DNA from 3 places in the Candidatus Mycobacterium wuenschmannii genome. Region 2 is predicted to be linked to each of the others. Evidence: riboswitches for the same ligand, from Rfam matches in the RefSeq annotation. Region 2 holds a riboswitch; each other region holds the start of a gene.
The links. A riboswitch is a leader RNA that binds a small molecule or an ion and turns the genes downstream of it on or off. The one in region 2 is predicted to bind cobalamin.
Positions count from the first base shown of each region.

Region 1: it holds a riboswitch for cobalamin, as region 2 does, so the genes downstream of both, PT015_RS11555 (mycobacterial-type methylenetetrahydrofolate reductase) here and PT015_RS23730 (PPE family protein) in region 2, are expected to answer to the same signal.
Region 3: it holds a riboswitch for cobalamin, as region 2 does, so the genes downstream of both, metE (5-methyltetrahydropteroyltriglutamate--homocysteine S-methyltransferase) here and PT015_RS23730 (PPE family protein) in region 2, are expected to answer to the same signal.

Region 1 is NZ_CP126981.1:2,455,598-2,463,518, forward strand. Features, by position in the region: gene PT015_RS11545 (AMP-binding protein) at 1-1,330, shown strand, start outside; gene PT015_RS11550 (MMPL/RND family transporter) at 1,355-4,222, shown strand; cobalamin riboswitch at 4,276-4,463, shown strand; gene PT015_RS11555 (mycobacterial-type methylenetetrahydrofolate reductase) at 4,580-5,503, shown strand; gene PT015_RS11560 (pyruvate carboxylase) at 5,483-7,921, opposite strand, start outside.
Region 2 is NZ_CP126981.1:4,915,335-4,923,255, forward strand. Features, by position in the region: gene PT015_RS23720 (helix-turn-helix transcriptional regulator) at 1-2,069, shown strand, start outside; gene PT015_RS23725 (DUF2127 domain-containing protein) at 2,070-2,849, opposite strand; gene PT015_RS24780 (PPW family C-terminal domain-containing PPE protein) at 2,885-3,268, opposite strand; gene PT015_RS23730 (PPE family protein) at 3,271-4,593, opposite strand; cobalamin riboswitch at 4,686-4,827, opposite strand; gene PT015_RS23735 (GNAT family N-acetyltransferase) at 4,891-5,394, shown strand; gene PT015_RS23740 (class I SAM-dependent methyltransferase) at 5,391-6,290, opposite strand; gene PT015_RS23745 (hypothetical protein) at 6,422-6,706, shown strand; gene PT015_RS23750 (cation transporter) at 6,754-7,446, shown strand; gene PT015_RS23755 (DUF7676 family protein) at 7,467-7,921, opposite strand, start outside.
Region 3 is NZ_CP126981.1:2,423,793-2,431,713, forward strand. Features, by position in the region: gene PT015_RS11410 (CPBP family intramembrane glutamic endopeptidase) at 1-413, opposite strand, end outside; gene PT015_RS11415 (NAD(P)H-binding protein) at 434-1,582, opposite strand; gene PT015_RS11420 (type III polyketide synthase) at 1,818-2,858, shown strand; gene PT015_RS11425 (crotonase/enoyl-CoA hydratase family protein) at 2,892-3,683, opposite strand; gene PT015_RS11430 (thiolase family protein) at 3,680-4,825, opposite strand; gene PT015_RS11435 (SDR family oxidoreductase) at 4,925-5,569, shown strand; cobalamin riboswitch at 5,600-5,809, shown strand; gene metE (5-methyltetrahydropteroyltriglutamate--homocysteine S-methyltransferase) at 5,939-7,921, shown strand, end outside.

The DNA.
Region 1 (7,921 bases), 2.5 Mb from region 2:
TCTCGGACGGCGCATCGGGCCGTCGTCGTCACTTCTCGATGAGGGTGTCGGCTCGCTGGATCTCATCAGAATCCTGCCCGAGTCTCGCAGCTATCTCGGTTGGCACATCACCATCCTCGACTTGATCAGCGCGGACACCGCCATCAACCTCGTCGAGTCCGAGCCGCTGGTGGACGATTGGATGGACACCGCCACCGCAGACTGCATCGAACAGGATCTGTCGGAACTCACCGCGCGCACGTCTATAACGGGCTCGATCGATCGACGGTCGACCGAGAGACGAGGGCAACGCTCGATCGTCGTACTCGGCGCAACGGGAATCCTCGGCACCGGCTTTGCCCAGGCGTATCTCGACCACAGACGATCGGGTGCAGATCTCCCGGAGCTCGTCTTCGTCACCAGGACGGATCTGCCCGCACACGGCCCGTGGGTGGCGCTTCGCGATTCGGGCGGCCTGCGCGTCGAGCACCTCCCGTCGGAATTCGCCGCCGCCGACGTGGCCCACCTCGTGGCCGACGCCGGAACGGTGATCAACTGCATTGGCAACACCAATGTCCTGGTCCCCTACCGCGAGCTTCGCTTCGCCAACGTCGAGTTCGTCTCGCAGCTCACCGAACTCTGCGCGAACCGCGGCGCAATGTTGGCGCACTTGTCGACCCACGTCGTGAGCGCCGATGTGACGGCGGCGCGCGTCACCGACCCGCGACGGGCGCCCTACCCCTACGCGGCATCCAAGTCGCTGGCCGAGATTACGGTAGCGAGCTCACGTCCAGACCTGGACTTCAGGCTGATCCGGCTGCCCAGAGTGCTGGGTGAGGACTACCAGATGCGCGATTCGGCAGACGTTTTGGTGGCCGTGGCCGACGCCTGCGCTGCGCTGGGTGCTCGTCCCGCGCTGACCCTTACCGAGGAGGTCACCACTGCCCGAGCGGCAGCAGTCAGCATTTTGGCTCTCGAACCCCAATCGCAACCCCGATGCGGCCTCACAGTAGTGCGGGGACAACAGCTCGCGTATCGAGACTTCTTGGGCCGTTACGGCTCCGAAGAACTCGACATTGCCGAGTGGAAAAGTCGCGTGGACAGCAGTGATTGGGCTCAACTGAACCCGCGACGGTGGTCGGTGGTCGACGCCTGGATCACCTTGGGCATGATGCTGGGCGGCCGCTCGTACGCGGACTACCTCTCCGACTACCCGACCGTCACCCTCGGTGTCGAAGCTGTCGGCGAGCTGAAAACACAACAACAATCGATGGAAGCGATCGTCGATGCTGCCGTCTGTCGCTACTCGGAAGACTCTCATGACGGAAAACTCTGTGGTACAACACGTTAAATCTTCTCCTGATTACCTACTTCGATGAGCGAGCACCTCGAAGCCGACCGCCCGTTGCTGGCCAGGACAATTCACCGATTCGCCATCCCGATCATCCTGCTGTGGATAGCGGTGGTCGCGGCCCTCAACATCTGCGTTCCGCCGCTGGAAGTCGTCGGACAAGAGCGCTCGGTGTCGTTGAGTCCCAAAGATGCACCGTCGCTGGTGGCGCTCAAGCGCATCGGTCGAACCTTCAAAGAAGGGGAGACCGACAGCGTGGCGATGATTGTCTTGGAGGGTGCCAAACCTCTGGGCAGCGACGCCCACACCTACTACGACAAGCTGGTGCGCAAGCTCCGCCAGGACAAGGCGCATGTTGTTGGTATTCAGGACTTCTGGGGTGATCCGCTCACCGCGGGCGGCGCACAGAGCAACGACGCGCGGGCAGCCACCGTTCAGGTCAACCTCGCCGGCAACCAAGGCGAACAACTAGCCAACGAATCGGTGGACGCGGTTCGCGCCATTGTCAACAGCGAAGCGCCACCACCCGGGGTGAGCGCTTACGTCACCGGCGCTTCGGCGATGGCCGCGGACATGCATGCCAGCGGCGACAAGTCGATGATCAAGATGACGCTGACGTCTGTCGCGGTGATCTTGATCATGCTTCTCCTGGTCTACCGCTCAACCGTCACCGCACTTCTGCTCTTGCTCACGGTCGGTATCGAGTTGTCCGCTGCACGAGGCGCTGTCGCGCTGCTTGCGCATGTCGGACTGGCTGGGCTGTCGACGTTTGCGGTCAGCCTTCTCACGTCGCTGGCGATGGCCGCCGGGACCGACTATGGGATTTTTCTCGTGGGCAGGTATCAGGAGGCCAGGCACGCCGGCGCGGACCGCGAAGCCGCCTTCTACACCATGTACAAAGGGACCGCCCACGTCATCCTCGGGTCCGGTCTGACGATCGCGGCCGCAACTTTTTGCCTGAGCTTTGCGCGGATGCCCTACTTTCAGACGCTCGGACTGCCTTGCGCGGTCGGCATGCTGGTCGCTGTCCTCGTCGCGCTTTCGTTGGGACCTGCCGTCGTGGTCGTCGGCGGCCGCTTCGGCGCGTTCGACCCGAAGCGACAGCTGAATTTCCGCGGTTGGCGACGAGTTGGGACTGCGGTGGTCCGCTGGCCGCTGCCGATCCTGCTTGCGACGGGCGCGATTGCCCTCGTCGGTCTGGTGAGTTTGACCGGCTACCAGCCCAGCTATGACGACCGCGCATATCTACCCACGTCCATTCCCGCCAACCAGGGTTTCACCGCCGCCGACCGGCACTTCTCCCAAGCTCGAATGAAGCCTGAGATCCTGATGATCGAGGCGGATCACGACTTGCGCAATCCTGCCGACTTCCTGATTCTGGACAAGCTGGCCAAGGGCATCTTCAAAGTTCCCGGTATTTCTCGCGTGCAGGCGATAACTCGGCCCCAGGGGACGACGATGGACCACACCACGATCCCGTTCCAGATCAGCATGCAGAACGCGGCTTCAGTCCAGACAATGAAATTTCAGCGCGACCGGATGAACGACATGCTCGAGCAGGCCCACGAGCTGGACAAGACGATCGCCTCGATGCAGCGGATCTATGGCGTGACCGCGCAGCTCGTCGCCACCACCCATCACATGGTGGGTGACACCTCAGAGATCCAACAGATCACCAACGAACTGCGAGACGACATCGCCAATTTCGACGACGAGTGGCGGCCGATCCGCTCTTACTTCTATTGGGAGAAACACTGTTTCGACATCCCCGTGTGCTGGTCGCTGCGATCGATTTTCGATGCGATGGATGGCGTCGACCGGATCAGCGCAAAGTTCGACACGCTCGTCACGGACATCAAAGACTTCGATCGGTTGATGCCGCAGATGATTTCGGAGTTCCCACCGATGATCGAGACGATGGCAAAGATGCGCGACATGATGCTCACAACCCACAGCACCATGTCGGGAATCTTCAGCCAGATGGACACGATGAGCGAGAACGCCTCAGCCATGGGTCACGCGTTCGACACCGCCAAGAACGACGACTCGTTCTATTTGCCCCCTGAGGTTTTCGCGAACCCAGACTTCAAGCGCGCGATGGCCAACTTCCTGTCCCCTGACGGCCGTGCCGCCAGATTCATCATCCTGCACCGCAGCGATCCCGCATCGGCGGAGGGAATTGCGAGTATCGACGCGATCCGCACGGCGGCCGAGGAGGCGCTGAAGGGAACCCCGCTGGAAGACTCGAAGATCTACCTGGCCGGTATGGGAGCCGTTTTCAAAGACATCTCCGAGGGAGCGAAGTGGGATCTTGTGATTGCCGGGATAGCCTCGCTTTGTTTGATTTTCATCATCATGCTGGTGTTGACCCGGGCATTCATCGCCGCCGCCGTCATCGTGGGAACCGTGCTGATCTCTCTCGGCGCCTCGTTCGGGCTGTCCGTTCTCGTCTGGCAGTACCTGTTGGGCGTGCCCTTGCACTGGCTGGTACTCGCGATGTCGGTCATCGTGCTGCTGGCGGTGGGTTCGGACTACAACCTGCTACTGGTGTCCCGATTCAAACAGGAACTCCACGCCGGCCTCAACACCGGAATGATCCGATCCATGGGCGGCACAGGCAAAGTCGTGACCAACGCCGGCCTGGTATTTGCGTTCACGATGGCTTCCATGGTGGTCAGTGACGTCCGGATGATCGGTCAGGTCGGTACCACCATCGGCCTCGGACTTCTATTTGACACTCTGATCGTGCGCGCCTTCATGACACCGTCTGTCGCAGCACTGCTCGGTCGCTGGTTCTGGTGGCCCATCAAAGTTCGCTCGCGGCCTGCTCGCATTCGACACACGCCGACGAGTGGAAGTCCAGTGGATCGGTTGCTGGCCGCGAACCACTAGCACCCAAGGTACGATGACCGCGCAACTGGTCTGCCGGGGCCGCAACGACCCTGGCATCGAGCGGCGCTCTCGGCGCCGCGAGAGGGAATCCGGTGAGAAACCGGAACTGTCCCGCAGCGGTATGCAGGAACGACCGCCGTCAACGGCACTGGTCACATCGACTGGGAAGCGACGGCCATTAGGTGCACTGATCAAGTGCGCGCCTGCGAGTCCGAAGACCTGCCAGCTGTGCCGGGCGCGCCGCGTCCGGCGGTGCATCGCCTCGTGGAATGGGCGGATGTCCTTCTCTGCGGTCGGCGACCGCGTGGGCAGACGTTCGTGGGCGATCTCCATCCTGACGATAGCTGGAGACCAGTCGTGCCCTTGAACACCATCGCACTGGAGTTGGTACCGCCCAACCAAGATCACGGAGCCGAGCAGGCTCACGAAGAAGCGCTGAAGGTGCTGCGCTACACGGAAAAGTCCGGCATCGCGGGGCGGGTCGGCCATGTGATGATGCCGGGAATCATCGCCGAGGACGACGACCGGCCCGTGGAGATGAAACCCAAGCTCGATGTGCTCGACTTCTGGAAGCTGATCAGCCCGGAACTGCCTGGCGTGCATGGGTTGTGCACTCAGGTCACGGCGTTCCTGGACGAGGCTGCGTTGCGGGATAGGATCGGCGCCCTCAGCGACGCCGGATTCGACGGTGTGATCTTCGTCGGCGTACCGAGGACGATGAACGACGGCGAGGGCGCCGGTGTTGCGCCGACCGACGCGTTGTCGATCTTCGACGATGTCGTCACGAACCGCGGCGTGATCCTGATTCCGACGCGTGACGGCGAGCGCGGACGCTTTCACTTCAAGTGCGACAAGGGCGCCACGTTCGGCATGACGCAGCTGCTGTACTCCGACGCCATCGTCACGTTTCTCAAGGAGTTCGCCCGTACCACTGACCACCGGCCCGAAATCCTGCTGTCGTTCGGCTTCGTCCCGAAAATGGAGACCGAGAACGGCTTGATCGATTGGCTCATCCAGGATCCCGGCAATGCGGCGGTGGCGGCCGAACAGGCCTTCGTCCGGCGGCTGGCCGGCAGCGAGCCCTCGGCCAAGCGACGCGACCTGCTCGACCTGTACAAGCGCGTCATCGACGGGGTTGTCGACCTCAGCTTTCCGCTGAGCCTGCATTTCGAAGCGCCCTACGGTAATTCGGCGCCGGCGTTCGACACGTTCGCCGAAATGCTGGACTACTGGTCGCCGAACGCCGACGACAACGCAGTCTCACTCGTCGAGCTCGATTAGTAGATCTCCGCCCTCGACCTGCGCGGTTGCCGCTACGACCACACGCTTCACCGTGCCCGCTCTCGGCGCCGCGATGCCGGCTTCCATCTTCATCGCCTCGATGGTCGCGACGTTCTGTCCCGCCGCGACCGAATCCCCTTCGGCCACAACCACAGTGACGACGCCGGCGAACGGAGCTGCCAAGTGGCCGGGATTGCTCCTGTCCGCCTTCTCCGCGACGGGCACGTCGGTGGCGACATTGCGGTCGCGGACCAGCACCGGCCGGAGCTGACCGTTGAGGATGCACATCACAGTGCGCATGCCACGCTCGTCGGGTTCGGAGATCGCCTCTAGCCCGATCAGTAGCTCGACGCCCTTCTCCAGCTCCACCCGATGTTCGTCGCCGTGTCGTAGTCCATAAAAGAACTGATTGGCGCTCAAACTCGAGGTGTCACCGAATTCCTCTCGGTGGCTGAGGAACTCCCGTGTCGGCGCGGGGAACAGTAGCCGATTCAGTGCGGCCTGACGCACCCGTCCGGGCCGGGAGATCTGATCCTCGTCCTCGGCCGTCAACTCCTGTTCGGGCTTGGCGGCGCCACGGCCGTCAAGAGCCCTGCTGCGCAACGGTTCCGGCCAGCCGCCTGGTGGGTCGCCGAGCTCGCCGCGCAGGAATCCGATCACCGAGTCGGGGATGTCGTAGTGGTCGGGCTCGGCCGCGAACTCGTCGGCCGAGGCGCCCGCGGCCACCAACGCCAACGCAAGGTCACCGACGACCTTGCTGGACGGTGTCACCTTGACCAGCCGGCCCAGAACGCGGTCCGCAGCCGCGTAGCTCTCCTCGATCTGCTCGAACCGGTCGCCCAGCCCGAGCGAGATCGCCTGCTGACGCAGGTTCGACAACTGCCCGCCGGGAATCTCGTGGGAGTACACGCGTCCGGTCGGGGATGGCAATCCGGATTCGAACGGACGGTAGACCTTTCGCAGGGCTTCCCAATACGGCTCGAGGTCGCAGATAGCGGGCAACGACAAACCGGTGTCGTATTCGGTGTGCGCGGCAGCGGCCACGATCGAACTCAGCGCCGGCTGGCTGGTGGTGCCCGCCATCGGCGCAGCGGCGCCGTCGACCGCATCGGCGCCGGCCTGCCAGGCCGCGACGTAGCTCGCCAGCTGACCGCCTGCGGTGTCGTGGGTGTGCACGTGCACGGGCAGGTCGAACCGCGACTTCAACGCCGTGACCAACGTGGTCGCCGCCGGCGCCCGCAGCAGGCCGGCCATGTCCTTGATCGCCAACACGTGCGCGCCGGCTTCGACGATCTGCTCGGCCAGCTTCAGGTAATAGTCCAGCGTGTAGAGGCTTTCACCGGGGTCGCTGAGGTCACCGGTATAGGACATCGCGACTTCGGCCATCGCGCTTCCGGTTTCACGCACCGCGTCGATCGCGGGCCGCATCGAGTCCACATTGTTGAGCGCGTCGAAGATCCGGAAAATGTCGACACCCGTCGCCGCAGCCTCCTGGACGAACGCCGACGTCACGATCGTCGGATACGGGGTGTACCCGACGGTGTTGCGGCCGCGCAGCAGCATCTGCAGGCAGATGTTCGGGATGGCCTCGCGCAGCGCCGCCAGCCGCTCCCACGGATCTTCCTTCAGAAACCGTAGTGCCACATCGTAAGTCGCCCCGCCCCAGCATTCGACCGACAGCAACTCCGGCATCGACCGCGCGATGTACGGTGCCACCTTGAGCAGACCGGTGCTGCGCAGTCGGGTGGCCAGCAGCGACTGGTGTGCGTCGCGGAACGTGGTGTCGGTGACACCTACGGCGCGCGACTCGCGCAACCAGGCGGCGAATCCTTCCGGGCCGAGCTCGATGAGCCGTTGCTTCGACCCTGGCGGCGGCACGGTCGAGATGTCCGTGTCGGGCAGCTTGTCGTGCGGATACACGGTCGACGGGCGTTCGCCGTGCGGCTTGTTGACCGTCACGTCGGCCAGATAGTTGAGAATCTTCGTGCCGCGGTCCGCCGAGCTGTAGGCGGTCAGCAGGTCCGAGCGCTCGTCGATGAACGACGTGGTGACGCGGCCGGCCTGGAAGTCGGGATCGTCCAGAACCGCCTGCAGGAACGGAATATTCGTGGACACCCCGCGGATCCGGAACTCCGCGACCGCGCGGCGGGCCCGCTGCACGGCGGTGTTGAAATCGCGGCCGCGGCACGTCAGCTTGATCAACATCGAGTCGAAATATGCGCTGACTTCCGCTCCCAACGGCGTTCCGCCGTCCAGCCGGATGCCGGCTCCACCGGGTGAGCGATAAGTGGTGATGCGGCCGGTGTCGGGCCGGAAGTTGTTGGACGGATCCTCGGTGGTGATCCGGCATTGCACGGCCGCACCGCGCGCAACGATCGAATCCTGCTGCAGGCCAAGCTGTGCCAGCGTTTCCCCGGC
Region 2 (7,921 bases):
TGGCGGCGTTGAGCGTGACGGCGGTCGCGACGCTGGCTGCCGGCAGCGGGGTGAACGCCGCTCAGCTGCACTCGGTGAGCGGCGGCAACCCGTTCTTCGTCACCGAGGTGCTGGCGGCGGGGCCGACCGCGCTGACACGGGAAGCGTTGCCGCGCAGCCTTTCCGAGGCGGTCTGTGGCCGACTTGCCAAGCTGTCGGCGCCGGCTCGCGACATCGCGCATGCGGTCGCGGTGTGCGGTCCCCGCACCGACATCACCCTGCTGGATCGGATGTGCCCGGGTGCCCGCCCGGCCCTGCATGAATGCCTCGGCGCCGGGGTGCTGGTCGCCGACGGGGACCACATCCGGTTCCGTCACGAGCTGGCCCGCCGGGCCGGCCGGGCGCAGATTCCCGACTTCGACCGCATCGAGTTGCACCGCCGCGCCCTGACCGTCCTGGCCGAATCGCCGGCCGATCCGAACACGCTGGCGGCGTTGGCCTTTCACGCCGACGAGGCCGGTGACGACGATGCGGCGGTCCGCTACGCGATTGCCGCGGCCGAGCGGGCCGCGGCACTGGGCGCCAACCGGGAGGCGGCGAGCCTCTACGCGCTCGCCCTTCGGCGGGCGGCCGCGACCGACGACGAGCGCGTCGGCTGGCTCGAGCGACACGCCTTCGCGTGCTACCTGAGCGGGCAGGCCGACCCGGCGGTCGTTTCGCTGCGCGAGGCAATCGAGTTGCGCCGCAAGCTTTCCGACCCGATCGCCGAGGGCGACGACCTGCGTTGGCTGTCGCGGCTGCTGCAGCCGCTGGGGCGCGCCGCCGAGGCGATCGAGGCCGCGCATGCATCGCTGCGGCTGCTCGAAGGCCTCGGCCCGTCGCCGCAGTTGGCGTGGTCGCTGATAAACATGGCCCACATCAGTGCGCTCGCCCTGGACCCGTCCTGCGCCGATTACGCCATGCGGGCGCACGCATTGGGCCGCGAATTACGTGATGCGGGAGTCGATGTGCGGGCTCGCGGGTACCTGGCGCTCACCACGGTGTTCAGCACCGGCGCCGGCTGGGAGGAGTTGGAAGCGGTCTGGCACGAAGCGTTGTCGGCGCCGGGGCTCGAAGAGCACGCCGGGGTGCTCGGCGTGCTGATCTACTGGTACGCGGTGCTGCGCTGCGAATTGGCCCGCGCTGACAGCTATGTGGAGCAGGCCATGCGGTTCTGCGACGACCACGACCTCGACATGTTCAGCTCGCTGCTGACGTCGGCGGCCGCGCTGGTCGCGTTGCATCGCGGCGACTGGGATCTCGCCGCCGCCACCGCGGAGCAGATTCTGACCCGGCCCGAACTCAGCCCGCAGCACCGGATTCTGCCGCTGGTGGCGCTGACCCTGCTGCGGGCGCGGCGCGGCCAGTCACCGGCGGTCGCGGTGGTGGCCGAGGCCGTCAACGGCGCGGCACCGGGCGATGTGGTGCATCTCGGCGTGGTGTGGGCGGCGCGGGCCGAGGTGGCCTGGCTGGCCGGCGACGACGAACGGGCCGTCGCAGAGGCCCGCGCAGGGCTGGCCGCGGCCGGTGAGCACGCCGACCCGTGGTTGCTCGGAAGCCTGCGTCGTTGGATCCATTTGTCCGGCAGGCCGATTGATGCCGTCGAGGGCGACGCGCCCACCCCGTTCGACCTGGAGATCCGCGGCGACTGGGCGGCCGCCGCCCGGGAGTGGGCCGACCGCGGCTGCGCCTACGACGCTGCCCTGGCCAGGCTCGGTGGCGACATGCCCGCGGTGAAACAGGCGCTGGAGACCTTCCGCGATCTCGGCGCCAAGGCCGCCGCGCGGCGCGCCCAGCAGCGGGTGGCCGGCCTGCGCGAGCCGGCACCGCGAACAAGGCAGGCGGACAAGCTGTCTGACCCGCACGCGCTGACCGGGCGGCAACGCCAGGTCTTCGATCTGCTGGCCGCGGGACTGAGCAACCCGGGGATCGCCGCCGAACTACACATCAGCCCCAAGACCGTCGGCCACCATGTCGAGGCGATCCTGGCGAAGCTGGGCGTGCAGAACCGCACCCAGGCGGTCGCGCACGTGTTGCAGCCCGAGTCGTAGTCAGGCCGTTGCGCCCGAGGCGATTCCGCTCAGCCCTGCGGTCTCGACGCTGAGCAGGCTCTCCGCCTCGTGATCCGCTCGGTAGGCCTTGCCGCCACCGTTCAGGCCGAACAGCCGTTTGCTCCACAACAGCCACACCACCGCGACGATATTCACCACCAGCGCGAAAATCCTGAGGGCGGTGATCTTTTCGGTGATCTCGTAGATCTCCAACGGCAGGAAGACACTGGTGGCGATCACCGCGAAGTACTCGCCCCAGCGTTGCATCAGCCAGAGCCCGACCGCCTCGATGAGTTCGATCAGCGCGTAGCCGACCAGGCCGATCGCTATCCACTGCAGCGTCGACGACGACAACGCGAAGGCGTGGGTGATCTGGTGAACGAGCTTCGAATGCTTGGGATTCCAGCCGATCTGGTCGGCCAGCGGCTTGAGCAACGGCATGTCCTTGTCCAGCACGCGCTGCCAATGCTCGCGTGATCCGCTGAACTTGAGCACACCGGCGGCCACCACCAGGAAGATCACCGCACGAAATGCGCGCTCGACGGCGAGCAAACGCATCAACGTGCGGTCGCGCAGGAACCGCCCGCGGGGGATCTCCGGTGCGGTGTTCGCCGGCCCGCGGCGTCGCGGCGGACCCACCACGAACGTTTCGCACCGCAGGCACCGCCACGCCTCACCCACCGGGGTCTCGACCGTCAAGCGTTCGCGTAGCTCCGGCTCGTCCGGAGCAAAAGTCGCGTGCCCACGCAATCCGCACGAGCGCAGCGCAAAATCCACCATGGCTGCACGCTACAGCGACCTGCCGCCCGGCGGCCTCAGTCGACGTCCGGGTTCCACGTCCCCGGCAGCATGGGCACCGTCGAGTCGCCGCCGTACTGGTCCCTGGTCAGCGTGGCCAACCCGCCCGGTTCGGTCGTGCCCGCGCGGGCGGCGCTGCCGGCGAACCCGAGCGGGCCGGCGCCGCTGTCCGACGCGGTCACCGTCAGATCCTGGTCGATATCCATGTACTCGTAGCCGCGGCCGATCATGGTGGCCTTCGAACGCCGGCGACGCTGCACCGGCTGCTTGTCCTCGAGAGCCGCTGCCGCAGCGGGTATTTCGGCATCGTCGACGGCGGTCTCGGCGACGCGCTTGCTGGCACCCCTCGCGGCCTGGGAGGCGAGGCCAAGGTCGCCGACCATGTACATGTACGCGGGCATCGTCACGCCCGTCGGGCCCGCCGGCGTGGGTGGGGAGGCGGCGTGGGCGCCGTGACCGGGGCGTGCGCCACCGTCACGGGGGCGGCCGCGGGGGCCATCGGTGCGGGCGCGGGCGGCGGCGGCGGGGTAGGGGCCATCGCGAAGGCGGGAGCCAAGATCGGCGCGGTGGGCGGCGGCACCAGACCCGCCAGGCCGGCCAGGCCCGCGAGTCCCGCCAGCCCGGCCGGGGCGGCGGCCAGCGGAACCAGGGCGGCCGTGGCCGGCAGCAGGGCGGGCAGCAGTGGGATCAGCGTCGATTCGAGGATGTAGTGCAACACCTGGATGGTGTTGCCGATCGTCGACCCGACGATCTCGACCAGCGCCAACGGTGCCACCAGGATCAACGCCTGCGGATTGACCGCGGCGGTGTAGACGATCGCCAGCAGGTCATCGATGATGACGATGCTGGTGAAGGCGATGTAGGACCCCGGATCCAGCGGTACCGACAGCACGTAGGCGAGGCTGAACGGATTGAGGTAGCTCAGCGGGTTGCCGGTGTAGGCCAGCCACGACCCCGGTACCCCGATCGGCGGCAACCAGGACGGGTCGAGTCCCTGAAGCCACGCGCCAATGGGGTCGTTGACCCCGGTGTAGCCGATCTGGTTGAAGAAGTCGAGTAGCTGCTGGTAGAGCGGGAAGTCGCCGGTGTTCGGGTACGGCGGCTGCGGGAACAGGCCTTCCAGATATTGCTGCAGTTGGGTGAACCACGCTGGCGGCGCCGACGGAGTCGTGGCATCGGCCGCCGAGGCCTTCATGATCACCGGTGCGGGTTGCGAGTGCGGCGCCGCCGCGACCGCCGCGTCCGAGACGCCCTCGTAGGTGGCCATCACCGTCGCGGCCTGCACCCACATCCGGACGTAGTCGGCCTCGTTGAGTGCGATCGGAATCGTATTGATGCCAAAGAAATTCGTCGCCGACAACACCGCATGCGTGGTGTGGTTGGCGGCCAGTTCGCCCAGGGTCGGCATCGCGGCCAGCGCGGCGGTGTAGGCGGCTGCCGCGGTCTCCTGCTCGGCGGCGATCGCGGCGCTGTTCGCGCTCTCCTGCGCCAGCCACGCCAGGTACGGTGCGTGCGTCGCCGCGTAGGACTCGGCGCTCGGGCCCTCCCAGCCGCCGGCCAGTACGCCGTCCAGCACCGCGGTCAGTTCGGCCGCGGCCTCGGTGTATTCGGTGCTCAACGTCGTCCAGGCCTGCGCGGCCGCGAGCAGCGACGCCGGCCCCGGCCCGCTGCTGAGCAGCGTCGAGTGCACCTCAGGTGGCGCCGCCATCCAGATCGGGGCGGTCATTTTCGGCCGCCGAGAAGTGAAGTCAACAACCGCGCCATGGGAGACCCTCGCTCTCGGGGTCGACCGCCCCGGGTTGCAGGATGCGAGGACGTGAGTCTCCTGGCTCTCGGATCGCTGCTTGCCTCGCCTTCCGGCCGGGTGGCCGTGGCTGGTGAGGGTCGCTCCCCGATGACAGTGGCGGGACCGCGCCGGATTTGCACCGGCTTCCTCTGTCGTCATCGCCTAACGGGATGATTTTGCCACACCGGCGCCGGTATCGCGGCCAATGTACGGTGACTCCGTGACGGGCAAGCCGACATGAGCGGCGTGCGGATTCGGTCGGCCACCGAGGACGACCTGGTGCGGGTTCGCGACATCCTCAACCACTACATCGAGCACTCCGTCTTCAATTTCCGGACGGAGCCGCAGAGCCTGGACGAGGTGCGCGCCCTGTGGACGCTGCGGCACCAGCGTTTCCCGTGGCTGGTGGCCGTCGCCGACGAGCGGGTGATCGGTTTCGCGTACGCGGGGCCGTACAACGAGCGCGCCGCCTATCGATGGACCGTCGAATCCACCGTCTACGTCGACTCCTCGGCGCATCGCCGGGGCGCCGGTGACGCGCTCTACGCCGAGCTACTGAATCGGCTGCGCGACAGCGGATTTCACAGCGCGGTCGCGCTCATCGCGTTGCCGAACGATCCGAGCGTGCGACTACACGAACGGCACGGCTTCGAGTTCGTCGGCCGGGTCCGCGAGGCCGGCTTCAAGCACGACGCCTGGCATGACGTCGGCTACTGGCAATGCCTGCTGGCCGGCAACTAGCCGAGTTGCGCTGTGCAGTAATAGTTTTCGGTCTGACCGTCGTTACGCTGCGGTACCGACAGCCCGGCGTCGGCCAGCAACTGAGCCGACCGGTGCCGCGTCGTCCGCCAGCCGCGCGCGTCCAGGTACGGCGCGACATCATGGCGCTCGCCGCCGTACCAGAGGTCGTCCAGGCGGGCGTCGAGGCCGTGCTGATACCACTTCTCCGACGTCGCGTGCATGACCTCCAGCGACTCCGGCGTGCTCAGGAAGATCTCCACCACCAGGTGGCTGCCTGGCGCGCTGAGCTCGGTGATGTTGTCCAGCAAGCGATCCTGAGCATCCGGCGGCAGGAACGCCAACAGACCTTCGGCAACCCACGCGGTGGGCGCCCCGGCGTCGAAGCCCGCCTGCCGTAGCGCCGCGGGCCAGTCGTCGCGCAGATCGACCGGGACCGCGCGCAGGTCGACCGTGGGCTCGGCGCCGGCGGCGGCCAGGGTCGCGGTCTTGAAATCGGTCACCTGCTGCTGGTCGATTTCGAACACCACGGCGTCGTCGGGCCAGGACAGTCGGTAGCCGCGCGCGTCGAGGCCGGACGCCAGCACCACCACCTGACGCATGCCGGAGGCCGTCGCGTCGGCGATGAACTGGTCGATCAGGCGGGTTCGCACGGCCAGCAGGTCGGTCATCGGCCGCATGCCCCACGGGTGGCCGGGGATGTCGACCTCGTCGCCGCTGATCTCGCCGTTGGCCCAGCGGGTGAAGAAGTCCACGCCGACCGCGCGGACCAGCGGTTCGGCGAACGGGTCGTCGATCTGGCCCTCGCGGGTGGCCCGGCCGCGGCCCGCGGCCACCATGGTGGCGGTGGCTCCCACGCTCGTTGCCAGATCCCAGGTGTCGTTGTCGGTGCGCGCCATGCCAGCCAGGGTAGCCATCCGATGCTGGCAATTACCTTGTGGCGCTGGGCCACAATTCAGCGACATCACTTAACGCACCGGTCAGTTGCCATTCACTTTTCGAGGCCTACGGCGGCATAAGGTACGGCCTTATGAGCGCACCTTCGCCTGCCTCAGGGGTGGCATCGGACGGCAACTGGTCCCCGCAGCGGTGGGAGACCACCTTCATCAGCGTGACCAATGAGTCCCTGCAGGTTGTCATCGACGAGGCGAACCGGGCCCTCAACACCCACGGTGCGGAGGGCTGGGAGGTGGTGAACTCCTCGGTTCAGCGGGTCCAGGTGTCGCACCACTTCGCCGGGTACGACAAGGGTGGCGAGTTCTACTTCGAGTGGAGCATCGTCTGCACCCTGAAGCGGCCTTTGACGCCCGCTTGACGGTCGGGCTGTCCCGTCGGCGCCGCGAATTGACCTAACATCGCTGGGTGACCGAATCCCGTTCGATGGCCGATCAGGCCGGCCTCGTCGCCGACGCCTGCGGCCACGAGCACGGGCACGCGCCTGCCGTCGCGCACGATTCGCGCTGGCAGCACGGTGCGAAATGGGCCTACCGGTTGGCCTGGGTCAGCATGGTCGCGATGCTCACCGAGGGCGTGGTCGGGCTGTGGCAGGGCCTGTCGGTCGGGTCGATCGCACTGACCGGGTGGGCGCTGGGCAGCCTGCCGGAGGCATTGGCCAGCGCGATGGTGGCCTGGCGATTCTCCGGTTCGCGCACCGCTTCGGCGACCGCCGAACGCCGCGCCCAGCTCGGTGTCGCCTGGTCGTTCTGGCTGACCGCCCCCTACATCGCCGCCGAATCCGTCCACCACATCCTGGACCGGCACGACGCCGAGACGTCGATCGTCGGCATCGTCCTGACGGCCCTGTCGCTGGTGTTGATGCCGATTCTGGGGCGCGCCAAGCATTCGCTGGCCGAGCGACTGGGCTCGGCGGCCACCGCGGGGGAGGGCACGCAGAACTACCTGTGCGGCGCCCAGGCCGCGGCCGTCCTGGTCGGCCTGGCGGTCGCCGCGATCTGGCCCGGCGTCTGGTGGTTCGACCCGGCGATCGGTCTGGGCATCGCCGCCGCCGCGATCTGGCAGGGCGTCAAGTCCTGGCGCGGCGAGGACTGCTGCTGACGGCTCAGCCGTGGCGCGCGTCAGCCATGGCGAAACCCCTTGCCGGAACGGTCAATCGGGTCGGGGTCCAACCCGAGGAACTTGGCCCGCAGGCGGTCCCACAGTTCGAGTTGCGTCCAGTCGGGCTCGTCGCGCAGTTGCTGTGTGTTGGTCAGGAACGGCCCGGGCAGCATCAGCGTCATCAGCTGGTCGTCGCGCCCGTTGAACAGGCGCACGCCCCACGACGTCGGGGCGCCGTCCTTGCCGATCCGGCGGTACAACTCGGCGCGCGCGCAGCGACGGATGCGGCCGAGCTCGGGACCGCTGTCCTTGTGCTCCCCGATGCACAGGTGAAAGTGCCAGCGGCCGAAGTCGACCGTCGCGTACCCGTCGTACATCGATATCCGCTTCGGCGGGTTGGGCGCGGCGACCTCCCAGGCGGCGCCCTCGACCAGCACGCCGAACCAGATGTCGTCCCAATACTCTTCGAAGCACA
Region 3 (7,921 bases), 2.5 Mb from region 2:
TTCGTGACGTATTCGGCGATCGCGGGGACCTCCCGGACGATCAACCCGCCGACGATGAAGACGCCGCCGACGATCAGCCCGATGGTGGTGCCGCTGACCACCGGGCGCTGATTGCGGCCGCGCCAGCGGGCGCCACCCAGGTGCAGCGGACCGGACGCGAAAGCGCCCAGCGCCCACACCCCCGACAGCGCCAGCGACCACCAGTAGAACGCGGGTTGGCCGGGACGCTCGCGCAGTGCGAACGCCAGCGATGCGACGCCGAGCACCAGCACCACCGCCACCACCACCCGCCTGCGGCGCACGGTCGACGGCGGTTCGTTGTGCGGCACAGCGACATTGACGATGCCGCGACGGATTTCTTCCAGCGCGCTGGGCTGAGAACTCACGTCACTCACTCCGCTGCTCCTCCTCATCAAAGCGCTCTGCACCGTCGCTAGCGGGACTCATTCAATCTCACTTTCGGCGTGAGCGTGATCAAGATGTCGAGCCCGGTCCGCAGTGCCCCGGCGATCGGACCGGGCACGACGTTGACCAACCCCAGACCGGGTCGCGCGATCGCTGGAGTCACTATGCACGCCAGCCGCCGCAACCGCAGCGCATCGCCACCGGCCCAGGCCGGATCGCTATCCGCGAGGTGGTGCGGGTCGGCCAGCGCGTTCACCGGGCGCGGCCGGTGATGCGACAGCGAGCGGCCGATCGCATCCTCGATCGAGAGCAGCCCGCCCTGCGGTTCGGCGACCAGATCCCGTAGGCCGGTACCGCTGGCCCGCATCGGATAGTCCAGCGACTCGACCAAGTCGGCCGCCAAACCGTCGGGCACCGGCAGCGCCAGCGCGGTCACCCACGACGCCAGCGTGGTGTCGATCCCCCACACCGGCAGGCCGGTGTGCCACGTCCCGGCGATGCGCGCGTAGGTCTTCAGCAACTCCCGGTAGGACGTGGTGTCCGGCCCGGCGATGTCGTACGAACCCGCCGGCACCTGCTCGGGGTCCGCGGCCGCGACGAGATAGTGCAGCACGTCGCGGATCGAGATCGGGTCGATCGGGTTGTCCATCCACGACGGGATCGGGATCACCGGGAACCGGTCGGCGACGTAGCGGAGCATCTCGAACGACGTCGAACCCGCACCGAAGATCACCGCGGCGCCCAGCCACACCACTTCGGCGCCGCCGTCGACGGTCAGCGCCTCGGCCACCTCGGCGCGGCTGGTCAAGTGCTCCGACAACCCTTCGTCCGACGGGACGAAACCGCCGAGGTAGACGATGCGACGCACGCCGGCACTCCTCGCGGCGACCGCCACGTTGTGGGCCGCGGCGCGGTCGGCCTCACGAAAGCCGGGTTGGCCGATCGCGTGCACGAGGTAGTAGATGACATCGATGGGGCCGGCGGCAGCCAGCGCCGCGTCCGCCGAATCGGCGTCCGAGGCGTCCAGCTGCGCCACCGTCACGTCGTCGACCCAGCCGAAGTCGACCAGACGGGCCGGGTCCCTGGTGGCGGCCACGACCTCGTGACCCGCCTCGAGCAGAGCCGTGACCAAACGCGATCCCACATATCCGGTCGCGCCGGTCACCAGAATTCGCACAGTTTTCAACCTATCGATCGTGATGGACGAGGGAGTTGAGTTCAGTTGTTGCCGAGTCCCCTCTCCGGCAAACCGGCGGGTTCGTCACATGCTGCGATTCCAGGTGATTGTGGTTAGGGTCCAACTATCCGGATTGAACTAACGCAGGCGTCAGATCGTGACCACGATGGAGCAACGATGCCTCGTATTCGCCGAATCGCAAGGGGTGACCGAATTGCCAGGGGTGAGAGCGAACATGTCACCGGCTCCGTCCGTCGCCGCTGTCGCGGTGGAGTTCCCGCCGTATCAGGTCGATCAGGCCGAGGCGCTGTCCGGGTTGGCCGGCTTCGGCGGCGCTGAATTCCAGCGCTTCGGCGCGAGCGCGGGCGTGGAGAAGCGCCGAATTGCCATGCCGTTGGCCGACTACGCCACGCTAGGCAGTTTCACCGAGGCCAACAACGTTTTCATCGAGGTCGCGTTGACCCTCGGCGAGCGGGCGATCCGGGCCGCTCTGGACGCCGCCGGCGTGCGGCCTGAGGACGTCGACGTGGTGTTCTCGACGACGGTGACCGGGCTCGCGGTGCCCACCCTGGAGGCCCGGTTGGCGACGCGCCTCGGCCTGCGTCCCGACGTCAAGCGGGTGCCGCTCTTCGGCCTCGGCTGTGTGGCCGGCGCGGCGGGCGTCGCCCGCATGCACGACTATCTGCTGGCATTCCCGGACCAGGTCGCGGTGCTGCTGGCCGTCGAACTGTGCTCTTTGACGCTGCAGCGGGACGACCTCTCGGTGGCAAACCTGGTGGCCGCCAGCCTGTTCGGCGACGGCGCCGCCGCCGTCGTCGGTATGGGCTCGGCCCGGGCAGCGGCCGGGCCCCGGGTGCTGGCCACCCGCAGCCGGCTCTACCCCGACACCGAAGACGTGATGGGCTGGGACATCGGCAGTAATGGCTTCAAGATCAAACTTTCCACCGAGGTGGCGACCGTCGCCGAGAAGTACGTCGGTGACGACGTGCGCAACTTCCTCGCAGAGCACGGACTGACGCCCGACGACATCGCGACCTGGGTGTGCCATCCCGGTGGACCAAAGGTCATCGAGGCCATCGAGAACACGCTCGACCTGCCGCCGAACGCGATGGACCACACCCGAAACTCGTTGCGCGAGAACGCCAACCTGTCATCGGTGTCGGTGCTGGACGTGCTCAGCAGGAACCTCGCCGATCCACCCGGACCGGGATCGTTCGGCCTGATGATCGCGATGGGGCCGGCATTCTGCTCGGAACTTGTACTGCTCGGCTGGTAGGCCGTCGCCTCTGACGGCGACCCGCCGTGGCCCTCAGCGTGCCTTCCAGACCGGTGGGCGCTTCTCGGCGAACGCCGTCGGCCCTTCCTTGGCGTCCTCGCTGCGCAGCAGAGCACCGAACTCGACGACCGTGCGCGCCCAGCTCGGCTCCTCGTGGGGAATCACACCGTCCTCGGCGCCGCACGCGAGCCGCTTACTGGCCTGCACCGACAACGGCGCGTTGACCGTGATCCGCTTGGCAAGTGCCAGAGCCGCTTCCAGCACGGTGCCGTCGGGGACGACCTGGTTGATCAGTCCCCAATCGGCGGCCTCCGCGGCGCTGATCGGCTCACCGGTCAGCAGCATCTGCATGCCCACCTTGCGCGGCAACTGCTCCGCGATGCGGAACACCCCACCGGCTCCGGCGATCAGGCCGACCTTGACCTCGGGCAGACCGAACTGTGCCCGCTCCTCGGCCACCACCAGATCGCTGGCCAACGCCAGTTCCGTGCCACCACCCAACGCGGTGCCGTTGACCGCGGCGATCGTCGGCTTGTCGATGAAGTGGTGGACGTAGCCCGCGAAACCCCACTCGCCGTGGTCCGGGTGATACAGGTTCTCCCGGCGCGCGACGGCCTTGAGATCGGCTCCGGCACAGAAGGATTTGTCACCGGCACCGGTGATCACCACCGCGCGGATGTCGGGGTCCTGCTGTGCCTGCTCGAGCGCGTCACCCACACCGATGCTGACCGCGCCGTTGACGCAGTTCCGCGCCTCCGGCCGGTTGATGGTGATGACGAGGACGTCGTCGCGGCGCTCGGTGAGAACCGCGGGAGCGTCGGTCACAACAGTTCCACGATGGTGGCGTTGGCCTGGCCACCGCCTTCACACATGGTCTGCAGGCCGTAACGAATTCCCTTGTCCCGCATGTGGTACAGCATCGTGGTCATGATCCGGGCGCCGGATCCACCGAGCGGGTGGCCGAGCGCGATCGCACCGCCGTTGGGGTTCAGCTTCTTCTCGTCGGCGCCGATGTCCTTCAGCCAGGCCAGCGGCACCGGCGCGAAGGCCTCGTTGACCTCGAACACGCCGATGTCGTCCAGCGACAGACCGGACTTCTTCAGCGCCTTCTGGGTGGCGGGGATCGGTGCGGTCAGCATGATCACCGGGTCGGCACCGGCCAGCACGGCGGTGTGCACCTTGGCAATCGGGTTGAGCCCCAACTCCCTTGCCTTCTCCGCGGTCATGATCAGCAGTGCCGCCGAGCCGTCCGAGATCTGGCTGGAGTTACCGGCGTGGATCACGCCGTCTTCCTTGAAGGCGGGCTTCAGCTGAGCCATCTTCTCGATCGGCGTGCCGCGGCGGATGCCCTCGTCCTTGAGCACGACGTTGTTGTCCTGATCCTTGATGCCGACGATCTGGTCGTCAAACGCACCGGAATCCTGTGCGGCAGCGGCCTTGTCATGCGAGCCGAGGGAGAACTGGTCGACCGTGGTGCGGTCGAAGCCCCACTGCTCGGCGATCATCTCGGCGCCGATGCCCTGGTTTGGCGTCCGGTCGTAGCGGGCCTTGAAGCCCGGCGAGAACGGGTTGCCACCGTTGGCCAACGAGGCGCCCATCGGGGTGCGCGACATCGACTCGACACCGCCGGCGACGACGACGTCGTAGTGCCCGGCGACCACACCGGCGGCGGCGAAGTGGATCGACTGCTGGCTGGAACCACACTGACGGTCGACGGTCACGCCCGGCACGGTCTCAGGCCAACCGGCCGCGAGCAACGCGGTGCGACCGATGTCCATCGACTGCTCGCCGGCCTGCATGACGCAGCCCCAAATCACGTCGTCGACGAGCGCCGGGTCGACGCCGGCCTTCTGAACCAGGCCGTTGAGAACCTGCGCGGATAGATCGGCGGCATGGACACCGGACAGGCCCCCGTTGCGCTTCCCGACCGGTGAACGAACTGCCTCGACGATGACGGCTTCAGCCATGGCTCTATCTCCTTTGACATGAGGTCTTCCGTCGATTGTTGACCAACCGCTTAGTTGGGTCACGGCCGGGGTGCCCTACCAGTGGGTAACGTCGGAGGGATGTTGCGCATAGTCATCGTCGGCGGCCACGGAAAGGTCGCCCTGCATCTGGCCCGCATGCTCGCCGACCGCGGAGATGAGGTGGCGTCGATCATCCGCAATCCCGATCACGGCGACGACATCACCGCCACCGGCGCGCACCCCGTCGTCGCGGATGTCGAGCACCTGGACACCGCCGCGCTTGCCGACGTCGTCAAGGGCTACGACGCCGTGGTGTTCTCCGCCGGTGCCGGTGGCGGCGACCCGGCCCGCACCTACGCCGTCGACCGCGACGCCGCGATCCGGGTGATCGACGCGGCCGGGCAGGCCGGTGTCAAGCGGTTCGTGATGGTCTCGTACTTCGGCGCCGGGCCCGATCACGGTGTGGCCGAGGATAATTCGTTCTTCCCCTACGCCGAGGCCAAGGCGGCAGCCGACGCCCATCTGCGGGCCACCGATCTGGACTGGACGGTGCTCGGCCCCGGCCGGCTGACGCTGGAGCCGTCGACCGGCCGGATTGAGATCGGCGAAGGCAAGGGTGAGGTCTCGCGCGAAGACGTCGCGCTGGTGGCGGCCGCCGTGCTGCACGACCCGTCGACGGTCCGGCAGACCATCGACTTCAACAACGGCGACGTGCCGATACTCGAAGCACTCGCGAGCAGGTAATATCCACCTCGCAGTCGGTCTGCCGGTTCCATCGTTCGCGACGGAGCCGGCATCGAATGAAGCATGTTAGATGTGCTTCATAGAGGGAACCCGGTGTGAGTCCGGGACTGTCCCGCAGCGGTATGCAGGAACGAACGTCGTCAATAGCACTGGTCACCTGACCGGGAAGCGACGGCCAGTAGGAGCACCACCCGGTGCATGCCTGTGAGTCCGAAGACCTGCCGATTGTGCCGGGCGCGCCGCGCCTGGCGGCTCACCGCCTCGTGGAATGGGCGACTGGCCGTACCGGTTGCAGTAGCTGTGTGCGCTGCGCCGGATCGGTTTGCGTCCGTTGGCGGTGACCACCCCGTCGATTGAAGGACGAAACCCGTGACCGCAACACCTTTCACCGCCACCGTGACCGGCTCGCCGCGCATCGGCCCGAAGCGCGAACTCAAACGCGCCACCGAGAGTTACTGGAAGGGCAAAACCAGCCGCGCCGACCTGGAGAAGGTCGCCGCCACGCTGCGACGTGACACCTGGTCCCAGCTGACCGCCGCCGGACTCGACTCGGTGCCGGTGAACACCTTCTCGTATTACGACCAGATGCTGGACACCGCAGTGTTGGTGGGCGCGTTGCCATCTCGCGTCGAGGACGTGGCTGACGATCTGGACCGCTACTTCGCTGCGGCCCGTGGCACGGCGGAGATCGCACCGCTGGAGATGACCAAGTGGTTCGACACCAACTACCACTACATCGTCCCGGAGATCGGGCCCAACACCGAGTTCTCGCTGCACCCCGAGAAGGTGCTGGCCGAGCTCAAAGAGGCTCAGGATCAAGGCATTCCGGCCCGTCCGGTCGTCATCGGCCCGATCACCTTTCTGTTGTTGAGCAAGGCGGTCGACGGCGCGGGCACCCCGATCGACCGGCTTGACGAGCTGGTGCCGCTGTACGGCGACCTGCTTGGTCAGCTCGCCGACAAGGGCGTGGACTGGGTGCAGTTCGACGAACCGGCCCTGGTCACCGACATCTCCGCCGACACCGCGGCGTTCGCCGAGCGGGCCTACGGCACCCTGGGCGCGCTGGACCGGCGGCCGGCGATCCACGTCGCGACCTACTTCGGCAACCCCGGGGACACCCTCGCAGCGCTGGCCCGCACGCCCGTCGAAGCGATCGGCGTCGACCTGGTCTACGGCGCCGATGCTCCGATCGCGTCGGCTCTGGGGCTGCGCGACAAGACGCTGGTGGCCGGCATCGTCGACGGTCGCAACATCTGGCGCACCGACCTGGAAGCCGCGCTGAGCAAGCTGGCCAGCCTGCTGGGATCGGTTGGGGCGGTTGCTGTTTCTACGTCGTGCTCGACGCTGCACGTGCCTTACTCGCTCGAGCCGGAGACCGATCTCGACGATGCACTGCGCAGCTGGCTGGCGTTCGGCGCCGAAAAGGTGCACGAGGTCGCCACGTTGGCGAGGGCACTCAGGGACGGCCGCGAGGCGGTGGCCGACGAGATCGCCGAGTCGAACGCCGCGGTCGCGTCGCGGCAGAAGGACCCGCGGCTGAACAACAGCAAAGTGCGTGAGCGTCTCGACTCGATCGCGAAATCCGGTGGCACCGAACGGGGTCCAGCGGACGAGCGCCGGGAGGCACAGGTCGAGCGGTTGCACCTGCCCCCGTTGCCGACGACGACCATCGGGTCGTTCCCGCAGACCGTCGAGATTCGTAAGGCGCGTGCGGCTTTGGTCGCGGGCGAGATCGATGATGCCGAATACACCGAGCGGATGAAGTCCGAAATCGCCGACGTGATCCGGCTGCAGGAGTCGCTCGGCCTGGACGTGCTGGTGCACGGCGAGCCCGAACGCAACGACATGGTGCAGTACTTCGCCGAGCAACTGGACGGCTTCTTCGCCACCAAGCTCGGCTGGGTGCAGTCCTACGGCAGCCGCTGCGTGCGTCCGCCGGTGCTCTTCGGCGACGTGACCCGTCAGCACCCGATGACGGTGGAGTGGGCCAAGTACGCGCAGTCGCTGACCGACAAGCCGGTGAAGGGCATGCTCACCGGACCGGTGACGATCCTGGCCTGGTCGTTCGTTCGCGACGATCAGCCGCTGGCCGACACCGCCAACCAGGTGGCCCTGGCAATCCGCGACGAGACGGTGGATCTGCAGGAAGCCGGTATCGCGGTGATCCAGGTCGACGAGCCGGCGCTACGAGAGTTGTTGCCGCTGCGCGACTCTGACAAGCAGGCCTACCTGGACTGGGCCGTCGGCGCGTTCCGGCTGGCGACCTCGGGCGTGGCGGACTCGACGCAGATTCACACCCATCTGTGCTACTCGGAGTTCGGCGAGGTGATCGGGGCGATCGCCGACCTGGAC